3 regions of the Rhodococcus sp. 4CII genome follow, and region 1 is predicted to be linked to each of the others. Evidence: riboswitches for the same ligand, from Rfam matches in the RefSeq annotation. Region 1 holds a riboswitch; each other region holds the start of a gene.

Region 1 (4,001 bases):
TGACCGAGGTCGCCGCGCACAGCGCGCAGATCGCCCACGTCACCGACCTGCCGGTGCTGGTCGACGCCGACACCGGGTTCGGGGAACCGATGTCCGCGGCCCGCACGGTCACCGTGTTCGAGGACGCCGGTCTCGCTGGCCTGCACCTCGAGGACCAGGTCAACCCGAAACGCTGCGGGCACCTCGACGGCAAGGCCATCGTGCCCACCGAGGACATGGTCCGCCGGCTGCGGGCCGCCGTGGCCGCGCGCCGGGACCCGAACTTCGTGATCTGCGCCCGCACCGACGCCGCCGGCATCGACGGAATCGACGCCGCGATCGAGCGGGCCAAGGCCTACGCCGAGGCGGGGGCCGACCTGATCTTCACCGAGGCCCTCCGCGCCGAGGCCGACTTCGAAAAGTTCCGGGCGGCGGTGGATATCCCGTTGCTGGCGAACATGACCGAATTCGGCAAGTCGCAGCTGATTCCGGCGAAGACCCTCGAGTCGATCGGATTCAACGCCCTCATCTACCCGGTGACCACACTCCGGCTGGCGATGGGCGCGATCGAGACCGGCCTGCGCGAGATCCACGACACCGGCACCCAGGAAGGGTTGCTCGGCCAGATGCAGACCCGCTCCCGCCTGTACGAGCTGCTCGAGTACGAGCGGTACAGCGAGTTCGATTCCGGAGTTTTCAACTTCACTCTCTCCAGGAGCCAGTGATGACCGACACCGCGATCCCCACCATCTACAAGGGCCTGGCCGGCGTCGTCGTCGACACCACCGCCATCTCCAAGGTGGTGCCCGAGACCAACTCGCTGACCTACCGCGGCTACGCCGTGCAGGACCTGGCCGCGCACTGCAGCTTCGAGCAGGTCGCCTACCTGCTGTGGAACGGGGAGCTGCCCACCGACACCCAGCTCGCCCTGTTCTCCCAGCGCGAGCGCGCCGCCCGCCGCGCGGACCGTTCCCTGCTCTCGTTGGTGACGAAGATGCCCGACAACTGCCACCCGATGGATGTGGTGCGCACCGCGATCAGCTACCTCGGCGCCGAGGACCCGGCAGAGGACGACAATTCCCCGGCCGCCAACCGCACCAAAGCTTTGCGGATGATGGCGGTGCTGCCGACCATCGTGGCCGCCGATCACCGCCGCCGCCGCGGCCTCGATCCCATCGCTCCGCACAGCCATTTGGGGTTCGCGGAGAATTTCCTGAACATGTGCTTCGGGGAGGTGCCGCCGCCGGAGCTGGTCAAGGCGTTCGAGGTGTCGCTGATCCTGTACGCGGAGCACAGTTTCAACGCCTCCACCTTCGCCGCCCGGGTGGTGACCTCGACCCTGTCCGATATCTACAGTGCCGTGACCGCGGCGATCGGGGCGCTCAAGGGTCCGCTGCACGGCGGCGCCAACGAGGCCGTCATGCACGACATGCTCGAGATCGGCGACCCGGACCGCGCCGAGGCGTGGCTGCTCGGCAAGCTCGCCGCCAAGGACAAGGTGATGGGTTTCGGGCACCGGGTCTACAAGAACGGTGATTCCCGCGTCCCCACCATGAAGGCGGCCCTGCTCGACGTTGCCGCCCACACCGGCGGTGGGAAGTGGGTGCAGATGTACGAGATCCTGGAGAAGACGATGGCCGGCGCCACCGGTATCAAACCGAACCTCGACTTCCCCACCGGGCCGGCGTATTACCTGATGGGCTTCGACATCGAGGTGTTCACCCCGATCTTCGTGATGAGCCGGATCACCGGGTGGACCGCCCACATCATCGAGCAGGGCGAATCCAACGCCCTGATCCGGCCGCTCAGCGAATACGACGGCGTTCCGCAGCGTTCCGTCGTCGCCTGAGCCCCTAAAGTCTGCGTCCCGGGGTCAGCCGCGTGGGCATCACCGTCTCCTGACCCCGGGGCGCACCCAACCCCCTGTGGTCCCGCACCCGCGGGCTGTGGGCCGCCGGCGTCTGTGACCGGTTCCTCAGTCGTCGCCGGCGTCTGTGACCGGTTCCTCAGTCGTCGCCGGCGACTGGCGGGTGAGCGCCGTATATGGTGGCCGAGGCCGTCCGTACGGCCACGATCGGCGAGGGAACCCGGTGCGAATCCGGGACTGACGCGCAACGGTAACGAACCTTCATGGTCGGAGTCCGACTACTCACCGATCGAGTTCGGTGATCCTCGGCTCCGCGACTGGGCCCTGACGAAGGAGTTCAACGCTTCATGCGCACGTCCTGGCGGTACCTCGGTGCCACTGTCACTGCCGCTTCGGTCCTGCTCGTTTCCGGATGTTCGTCCACGGCGGACGAATCGGCACCGGAGACGGCCTCGGAGTCATCCGCCTACCCGATGACCATCGAGAACTGCGGCCACCCGGTCACGCTCGACGCACCCCCGCAACGTGCGGTCTCCCTGAACCAGGGCTCCACCGAGATCCTGCTCTCGCTGGGCCTGGCGAACCGGATGGTCGGCACCGCGACCTGGACCGACCCGGTCCGCGAGAACCTGGCCGCCGACAACGCCCGCGTTCCGCGGTTGGCCGACAACAAGCCGTCCTTCGAGGTGGTACTCGACACCGAACCCGACTTCGTGACGGCGTCGTTCGGCGGCACCCTCGGACCGGGCGGTGTCGCCGACCGCGACCAGTTCGACCAGCTCGGTGTGCCCAGCTACCTGTCCCCGACCGACTGTGACGGCAAGACGGACGAGAGCGTCAACGCGGACGGTGCCCGCACCGAACTCCTGCGCATCGACACGGTGTACAAGGAGATCCGCGAACTCGCCGCCATCTTCGACGTCCGTGACCGCGGCGAGGCGTTTGTCGCGGAATTGCAGCAGCGGTTCGAGGCGGCCTCGGGAACGGTGAACGCCGCCGGGGTGTCGCTGGCGTACTGGTTCGCCGACACCAAGACCCCGTACATGGCGGGCTGCTGCGGCTCGTCCGGGATCATCACCAACTCGGTGGGCGCCCAGAACATCTTCTCCGACACCACCGACGAGTGGCCGCAGGTGAGCTGGGAGAGCGTGCTCGACCGCGACCCCACCGCCCTCGTCCTCGCCGACCTCAGCCGCCGCAGCATCGACGGCGACGCCCTCGACAGCAAGATCGCGTTCCTCGAGTCGAACCCGGTGACGCAGCGGCTCACCGCAGTCCGCGACCAGCGGTACATCGTGGTCAACGGCGCCGACCTGAACCCGTCGATCCGCACCGTCGACGGCGTGGAGAAGACGGCGGCCGCGCTGAAGCAGTGGGGACCGGCCCGCTGACCGCGACCGCGACGCGGCGCGAATCCCGACCGACTCGGACGAAGTCCCGTCCGGTGATCGGGGTGCTCCTGTTCGTCGGACTCGCGGTGCTGGCCGGGTCCATTGCCGTCGTCATCACCATCGGCCCCGCCAGTCTCTCGGTCGGCGACGTCTACGCGGTGGTCCTCGAACACGTCGGTCTCGGCAGTTCCGGCGTGAGCAGGATCAAGGACGGCATCGTGTGGGAGCTGAGGCTGCCCCGGACCCTCCTCGCGGCGGTGTGCGGCGCCGGACTGGCGCTGTGCGGGACGATCATGCAGTCGCTGCTGCGCAATCCGCTCGCCGATCCGTTCGTGCTCGGCATCTCGTCGGGCGCATCCACCGGCGCCGTGCTGGTCGTCGTCCTCGGACTCGGCGCCGGGGCGGTGTCGCTGTCGGCGGGCGCCTTCGCCGGGGCGGTGCTCTCGTTCGCCCTGGTGATGCTGCTGGCGACCGGCGCCGGCGGCGGCACATCCAGGGTGGTGCTCGCCGGAGTGGCGGGAACGCAACTCTTCTCCGCGCTGACCTCCTTCATCGTGATCTCCTCCGCCGATGCGGAACAGACCCGCGGGGTCATGTTCTGGCTGCTGGGATCCCTGTCCGGTGCCGACTGGGCCGACGTGATTGTGTGCGGGGCCGTCACCGTCGCCGGCCTCCTGGTGTGCCTGACGCAGTCGTCGGCGCTCGACGCCTTCACCTTCGGCAACACCGCCGCCGCATCGCTCGGGGTCTCGGTGCGCGGGGTC
Region 2 (4,001 bases), on a different contig from region 1:
GCGCGTCGCACAGGATCGGGGCGCCACCCGCCAGCGCCGCGCGGGCAGCCTTCACGGCACCGGGGGTGAACGCGATGTCGTCCACGAGATCGACCTGACCGCTCGCGTGGATCATGCGGACCACGGCCTGCGAGACGTCCTCGGGAAAGGCACTGAGATCCGCCTCGGCGCGGATCGTGGCGAAGGACTGGCGGTAGATCTCCGCGCCGTCTCGGATGTACTCGATCATCCGCTCACGATAGAGGCACCGCGTTCACGGCTCCTCCACCCGGTAACCCGTCTCGGTGGCGACGACGTCGGCGACCGCACCCTTGGGCCGCCCACAGCAGCGGTCGCAGCCCGACCAGTGCTGCCGCCCCGCCACCGGGAGTTCACCGCTCGCGACGGCGTCCCGTGCGTCGGAGCGGACATCGGCGAGCGCCTTCTCGCAACCGGGCTGCCCGGTACACGCACTGACGTTCAGCCAGGGGGAATCCTCGTCGAAGATCAGGCCCATCGGGGCGAGGACGCGCACCACCTGCTCGGCGGACCACTCGTCGAGGTCGCACAGCAGCACCGATTTCCATGGCGTGACGATCACCGGCTTCTCGACCGCGGCGAGAAACTCCGCCAGCCGGGCGTCGAGGATCCCGAACGCCAGACCGCCGCCGAGCGTCACGTCGCCGTCCGGTTGGTCCAGCCACCCGATGGGTGGCCGGTGCTCGTCGAAGCCGCTCACCGGTTCCACGGTCGGGGTGAGTGCGAGCGCCGCCAGCGTCCGGTCGACCCCGTCGGCGATCTCGGCCAGCCGCCAGTGCCGATCACGCAGTTCCAGGAAGACGCGGGCGGCGTCGAGCAGCACGGACACCGTCTCCGTCCTCGCGATCCGGGCGCCGCTGTCCCGGCCTGCGAGGACCAGGGCCACCTCCGTCTGGCTGACCGCATGGACGCCGAAGTCGCCGCCGAGCGCCGAAACGTCGCCGCGCCCGTCGTCGAGGGTGAACAGGGTGCGGCCGGGCAGTTCGGCCAGCACGGAGTTCGCGCACAACGTCCGGTCGAGGTCGTCGACCAGATCCCGCAGATCCGCGAGACCACCGATCCGACCGGTCAGCGGGGAGACGAGGATGTTGCGCACCCGCTCGTGCGTCTCCGACGGCAGGAGGCCTACCTCGGCGAGGCGCCGGGCGAACTCCCGTGGGTCACCGACCGCCCGCAGTTGTGCGTTGCCCCGGGAGGTCAGTTCGATCTCGCCGTTCCCGAGGTCGCGGGCCGACTCCGCGAGCGTCTGCAACTGGGTGGCGGTCAGCACACCTCCGGGGAGGCGGACCCGGGCGAGCGCACCGTCGGCGGCCTGGTGGACCTGCAGCGCGCCGGGGCACGCATCGGGGCGGGAACGGGAGTCGACCATGGTCCCAGGTTACGTGCGGGCCCAGGTAGCATCACCAGCACTTGCGACGGCAGGAGAGGAAACCGGTGAAAATCCGGTGCGGTCGCGCCACTGTGAGCTCGCCGAACCCGGTGGGCGAGCCAGACCCTCACCTGCCGTCCTCCGACCTACGGTTCCGCACAGAACCACTGCCACGGGGCGCGACACCCCCAGGAAGGCTCCTCACGTGATCCTGCTGCTCTCCACCTCCGACACCGACCTGCTCAGCGCACGCGCCAGCGGGGCGGACTACCGCTGGGCCAACCCGGCCCGGCTGCTGGTCGAGGAGGACCTGCCGGGACTGCTCGACGGCGCCGACCTGGTCGTGGTGCGTATCCTCGGCGGCCGCCGGGCCTGGGAGGAGGGCCTCGACGCGGTCCTGGCCAGCGGGCTGCCCGTGGTGGTCCTCGGCGGCGAGCATGCCCCGGACGCCGAGTTGATGGAATGCTCGACGGTCGCGGCCGGTGTCTCGGCGGAGGCGCACAACTATCTCGCCGAGGGCGGCGCCGACAACCTCGCCCAGCTGCACCACTTCCTGTCGGACACCGTGCTGCTGACCGGACACGGTTTCGAGGCGCCGGTCCAACTGCCGAGCTGGGGTGTCGCGCCGTTCGCCCCCGATGCCGGCGCGGACCGCCCCACGATCGCGGTTCTCTACTACCGCGCCCAGCACCTGGCCGGGAACACCCGCTACATCGAGGCGCTCTGCGACGCCGTCGACGCGGCGGGCGGCACACCGCTGCCGATCTTCTGTGCGTCGCTGCGCACCGCCGAACCGGAGTTGCTGACGACGCTGCGCCGCGCGGACGCGATGGTGGTCACCGTGCTCGCCGCCGGCGGCACCAAACCGGCGGGCGCCTCTGCCGGCGGCGACGACGAGGCATGGGACGTCACCGCGCTGGCCGCGCTGGACGTGCCGATCCTGCAGGGGCTGTGCCTGACCAGCAGCCGTGAGTCGTGGGAATCCAACGACGACGGATTGTCGCCGCTCGATGTCGCCACCCAGGTCGCGGTCCCCGAATTCGACGGCCGCCTGATCACGGTGCCGTTCTCGTTCAAGGAGATCGACGCCGACGGGCTGTCCACCTATGTGCCGGACGCCGAGCGCGCCTCCCGGGTGGCGGGCATCGCCGTCCGGCACGCCCGGCTCCGGCGCATCCCCGCTCCGGAGCGCCGGATAGCCCTGATGCTGTCGGCGTACCCGACGAAGCACGCGCGCATCGGCAACGCCGTCGGGCTCGACACCCCGGCCAGTGCCATCCGGTTGCTCACCGAGATGCGGGCCGCCGGATACGATCTGGGCCCCGCGGACGGGCCCGACGCCGTCCCCGGTCTCGTTGCCCGGGACGGCGACGCGCTGATCCACGCCCTCATCGCCGCAGGCGGCCAGGACCCGGACTGGCTGACCGACGAGCAACTCGAGGGGAACCCGATCCGGATCTCCGCCGCGCGTTACCGCGAGTGGTTCTCGGCGCTGCCCGCCGAACTGCGCGAGGGTGTCGAGGAGCACTGGGGCCCCGCCCCGGGCGAGCTGTACGTCGACCGGTCCCAGGACCCTGCCGGTGAAATCGTGATCGCCGCAATGCAGTTCGGCAATCTCGTGCTGATGGTGCAGCCGCCGCGCGGATTCGGGGAGAAGCCGGTCGCGATCTACCACGACCCCGACCTGCCGCCGAGCCACCACTACCTCGCCGCCTATCGGTGGATCGCGGCAGACGCCGCCGCCGGTGGTTTCGGCGCCGACGCCGTCGTCCACCTCGGCAAGCACGGCAACCTCGAATGGCTGCCGGGGAAGACGCTCGGCATGTCCGCGTCGTGCGGCACCGACGCCGCGCTCGGCGACCTGCCGCTGATCTACCCGTTCCTCGTCAACGACCCGGGGGAGGGCACGCAGGCCAAGCGCCGCGCCCACGCGACCCTCGTCGATCACCTGATCCCGCCGATGGCCCGCGCCGAGAGTTACGGCGACATCTCGCGGCTCGAGCAACTCCTCGACGAGCACTCGAACATCTCCGCGCTCGACCCGTCCAAGCTGCCGGCCATCCGCCAGCAGATCTGGACGTTGATGCGCGCCGCCAAGATGGACCATGACCTAGGGCTGGAGGAACGTCCCGAGGAGGACGTGTTCGACGACATGCTGTTGCACGTCGACGGCTGGCTGTGCGAGATCAAGGACGTCCAGATCCGGGACGGCCTCCACGTGCTCGGTGCGGCGCCCCGGGACGACGCCGAGGTCGAACTGGTGCTCGCCATGCTGCGCGCCCGGCAGATGTGGGGCGGCGAGCAGAACGTCCCCGGACTCCGCGAGGCGCTCGGGCTCAGCGAGGACGGCGACGAGTCCCGCACCCGCGTGGACGAGATCGAGCAGCAGGCGCATGCGCTGGTGCAGGGCATGCACGACGCCGACTGGAATCCGGACGCCGCCGACACCCTCACCGGCGACGCCACGGTCGCGAAGATCCTGCGCTTCGCGGCCACCGAGGTGGCGCCACGCCTGCGGGAGACGGACAACGAGATCGCTCAGGTGCTGCACGCGCTCGACGGCGGTTTCATCGCCGCCGGACCGAGCGGGTCGCCGCTGCGCGGGTTGATCAAC
Region 3 (4,001 bases), on a different contig from region 1:
AATCACTGGTGGCAGGTGCCGCTGTACGTGAGTCCCCGTGGCCTGACCACGTCGACCGTTCCGTACGGCACCGGCTGTTTCGACATCGAATTCGACTTCTTCGACCAGCAACTGGTGATCCGCACGAGTGAGGGCGCGAGGGGGACGGTCGCACTCGAACCGAAGTCGGTGGCCGACTTCTACGCGGAGACGATGGACACGCTGGCCGAATTGGACGTGCCGACGACGATCCTGGCCCGGCCCAACGAGGTGGAGCCCGCGGTGCCGTTCGCGCAGGACACCCAGCACTGTTCGTACGACGGGGAGTCGGTGCGCCAGTTCTGGCGGCAGCTGGTGCAGGCCGACCGTGTTCTGCACGAGTTCCGGTCCCATTTCATCGGAAAGGTCAGCCCGGTGCACTTCTTCTGGGGTGCGCTGGACCTGGCCTGCACCCGGTTCTCGGGACGGACCGCGCCGACTCACCCCGGGGGAGCACCCAATTGCGGAGACTGGGTGATGGTGGAGGGCTACTCACACGAGCTGAGTAGCTGTGGGTTCTGGCCGGGCGGCGGCGCGGAGGGAGCGTTCTATGCGTACGCCTACCCGGAACCGGATGGTTTCGCCGACTACCCGGTCGGGCCCGACGGCGCCTTCTACAGCGCGGAGTTCCGGCAGTTCCTGCTGCCGTACGAGACCGTCCGCACCGCAGACGATCCCGATGCCGTCCTGCTGCAGTTTCTGCACGGCACGTACGACGCGGCCGCCGACCGGGGTGGCTGGGACCGGGCCGCCCTGGAGGCGGACCCGGCCCGATGGGACAACTCCCGCTGACGCCGAACTCAGACGGCGTTGGCCGCAACGGGCGCCTTCGCCCGGCTGGCCCGCTCCGTGAGGAACGCGAAGCCCAATCCGAGCACCAGCCACAGCGTCGCCTGGGTCGCGAGCGACGACAGACGGAACTGCCACAGCAGCACTGCGGGGAAGTCGTCGCCCACTTCGTTGACGGTGGGCAGCACGAGGTATCCGATGGTGACCACCACGAGAAAGGCGAGCACCGGTGCCGCGATCCGCACCGACAGGAACTCCTGCGCCGCGACTGCCTTCGACGCGAACACCGAAGCCACCACCGCGAGCAGTCCCAGCACGACGGCGGCGAGCCACAGCCAGGTGCGCTGGTTGATCGTGTCCGGGTCCCCGACCGCCGGCGGGTTGGCGGGGTACTTGAAGAACGGCACCGCCTCGATGGCCAGCCAGCCCAACGTGGCCAGCGTCAGACCGAGTACCGGCCCCGACAGCGTGGTCACCCGTCGCGCGTAGTGGGCGACGACGGCGAAGATCGCGCCGAGCGCGAGCCCCGCGAGGGAGGTGGCGAGAAACAGCCCGAAGCGCTGTCCGTTCCGACTGACCAGCGCATCTTCCTCGTCGTGGGAGTGCCCGGCCGGCTCGTCCGCCGCAGTGGCGTCGTGCGTGTGCTCCGGAGCTTCCGCTGCGCTGTGCGACTCCTCGATCGCGATGGCCGCGTCGATGTGCGACTCACCGAGGACGAACGCGACGCCACCGGCCAGGATGCCTGCGATGAGGCCGGCGAGCAGACCGCGGACGAGGAGTTTCGTGAAGGAATCGGTCAGTGGCATGGCAGACCCAGGAGGTGGCGTCCGTCATGCATCAGTTCGTGCATGTACATGCCACTGCGCGAAATCGCGCCCTGGTCGAATCCCACGAGGTAGAGAGCGAGCATCGCGAACAGAACGATCGCGAAAGAGATGACGGCGAGACGGGTCGTGTCGACCGACGAGCCGGGTGCGTAGGCGAGTGCCATAGTTCCTCCTGGGATTTCGCGTCCCCTAGGTCCAGGCGATGGCCGCAGTATCTGGCTGTCGAGGTGGTTCCCGTGAGGGACTACTCCGATTTACAGTGGCGCGACCGCTCCGGGATTACACCGGATTCCTGCCGAACCATCGCATTGTCCTGCGAACTTTTGCACCCGGCGGGCCGTCGTGTCAATCTTTCCGGCCCGCCTCACCGCTCAGCTCTTGTTCGCCGCCGTGACGTCGAGAACGACCTCGAACTCCAGCAGCGACGCCCCGGACGCCACCGGCTTCTGCCGCTCACCGGCGTGCGCCTCCCTGGCGGGACCGTCGCGCCACGCCGCGAAAGCCTCTTCGCTCTCCCACTGCGTGACGACGAAGTAGCGGTTCTCGCCCTTCACCGGACGGAGGAGCTGGAAGCCGAGGAAGCCGGGAGAGTTCTCCACGGCGTGCGCGCGCCCCGCGAAGCGCTTCTCGAGTTCGGGGCCCGCGCCCTCGGGGATGTCGATTGCGTTGATCTTCACCACTGCCATGCGGGCGAGGTTACTCCGCTAGCGTCGGAGTGGTGGCGAGTGAGAGTGCGTTGCACGACGAGGGTGGAACGGGACAGCCGATTCTGCTGCTGCACGGACTGATGGGCAGCGCCCGGACGTGGGGTCGGCAGGTGCCGTGGCTCCGCGAGCACGGCCACGTCTTCACGTTCGATGCCGCCGGTCACGGACGTCCCACACCTCCGGAACTGACCACCGAAGCTTTCGTCGACGACCTCGCCGCCGCCCTCGCCCCCGTCACCGAGCCATGGGTGGTGATCGGCCACTCGATGGGCGCTCTCCACGCCTGGTTCCTGGCGGCCGAATACCCGGAGAAGGTCGCGGCGCTGGTACTCGAGGACATGGCGCCCGACTTCCGTGGCCGCACTGCAGAGAACTGGGCGGCGATGATCTCGAACTGGCCGCAGCCGTTCGCGACACGGGAGGACCTGTTCGAGTTCTTCGGTCCGGTTGCCGGACAGTATTTCCTGGACTCGTTCGAGAAGCGCGCCGACGGGTGGTACCTGCACGGGGACGTCGACACGTTCCGCGACATCTCCGAGGAGTGGGGCGGCAGGCACTTCTGGGACCAATGGGGGGCGGTCACGGTTCCGGCGCTCCTGATCGAGGGCGAGTTCACCATCACCCCCGACGGCCAGATGCTGGCCATGGCCGAGCAGCATCCCGGCGCCCGGTACGTCCGGATCGAGCAGGCCGGGCACCTCGTCCACGACGACCAGCCGGAGCAGTACCGGAAGGTGGTCGAGGAATTCCTCGAGGGGCTCCGCGGAGAGCCGTAATTCCGTAGCCAGCTGCCGCGATGTCTCTGCGGGGTGAATGGTTGCCAGCCCCGGGGTGTCTATCGCGCGACGCGGTGAAGCCTCACGCTGGTTGGAAGCCCGGGAGTCCGGGACCTCAACCGCTAATCGAAGGCGCGCAATGTATTTCGACTTCCGAGATAAGCCCGAACGTCTCTGTGTCAAAGAGATGGTTCACGGCTACAACATATCCTGCTGCCTATTCGTGGCCGTCGAGCTGGAGCTCGCCGATCTGCTGGCGGAGGGCCCGCTATCGCTTCTCGATCTCGCCCAACTGAGCGGAACTGATCCCGATGCGCTGAAGCGGATCCTCCGTCTGCTGATGAGCGCCGGGATCTTCGCCGTGGACGAGCAGGACAAGTACGCACTCACGCCGCGAGCCGAGTATTTGCGCAGGGATGACCCGGAATCGATCGCAAGCGAGGTGGAGCTCTTTGCCGGCGCAGAAACGTACCTGGCCTGGAGCGAGCTGCTCCACTCCGCTCGGACGGGACAGACGGGATTCGGTCAGTTCTTCGGCAACCCCTCTTCGAGTACCTGGCCGATCACCCCGATTCCGCCCAGCGCTTCCATCTCGGCTGGCACGAGATCTCGATCCGCGCCGGTCTCGAGACCGCGGAAGCGATTGATTTCACGGACAATCGGCACGTCATCGATGTCGGCGGTGGCTACGGCATCGTGACCGCCCAGCTGTTGCGCAAATACGGTCATCTGCGAGGCACGATCTACGACCTGGAGTTCTCGCTGGCCCGGGCCGGCCACACGTTGCGGGAATATGACGTCGACGAGCGCTGTGACATCGTGCCCGGCGACGGCCTGGCAGAAGTGCCTGGCGGGGGTGACGTTCACCTGCTCAAGAGCGTTTT

What was found. Region 1 has a riboswitch for cobalamin ahead of H0B43_RS37830 (ABC transporter substrate-binding protein). Riboswitches for the same ligand answer to the same signal wherever they lie in the genome.
Region 2: another riboswitch for cobalamin. It lies ahead of H0B43_RS33760 (cobaltochelatase subunit CobN); the one in region 1 lies ahead of H0B43_RS37830 (ABC transporter substrate-binding protein).
Region 3: another riboswitch for cobalamin. It lies ahead of H0B43_RS14575 (CbtB domain-containing protein); the one in region 1 lies ahead of H0B43_RS37830 (ABC transporter substrate-binding protein).

The regions. Positions count from the first base shown of each region.
Region 1 is NZ_JACCFE010000003.1:231,176-235,176, forward strand. Features, by position in the region: gene prpB (methylisocitrate lyase) at 1-704, shown strand, start outside; gene H0B43_RS37825 (bifunctional 2-methylcitrate synthase/citrate synthase) at 704-1,828, shown strand; cobalamin riboswitch at 2,019-2,151, shown strand; gene H0B43_RS37830 (ABC transporter substrate-binding protein) at 2,194-3,237, shown strand; gene H0B43_RS37835 (iron chelate uptake ABC transporter family permease subunit) at 3,291-4,001, shown strand, end outside.
Region 2 is NZ_JACCFE010000002.1:7,138,094-7,142,094, forward strand. Features, by position in the region: gene H0B43_RS33750 (precorrin-8X methylmutase) at 1-229, opposite strand, end outside; gene cobG (precorrin-3B synthase) at 254-1,387, opposite strand; cobalamin riboswitch at 1,394-1,537, shown strand; gene H0B43_RS33760 (cobaltochelatase subunit CobN) at 1,593-4,001, shown strand, end outside.
Region 3 is NZ_JACCFE010000002.1:2,996,720-3,000,720, reverse strand. Features, by position in the region: gene H0B43_RS14585 (DUF5996 family protein) at 1-810, shown strand, start outside; gene H0B43_RS14580 (CbtA family protein) at 819-1,613, opposite strand; gene H0B43_RS14575 (CbtB domain-containing protein) at 1,604-1,798, opposite strand; cobalamin riboswitch at 1,821-1,954, opposite strand; gene H0B43_RS14570 (antibiotic biosynthesis monooxygenase) at 2,006-2,320, opposite strand; gene H0B43_RS14565 (alpha/beta fold hydrolase) at 2,353-3,117, shown strand; partial or broken gene H0B43_RS42840 (methyltransferase dimerization domain-containing protein) at 3,155-3,475, shown strand; gene H0B43_RS41540 (methyltransferase) at 3,544-4,001, shown strand, end outside.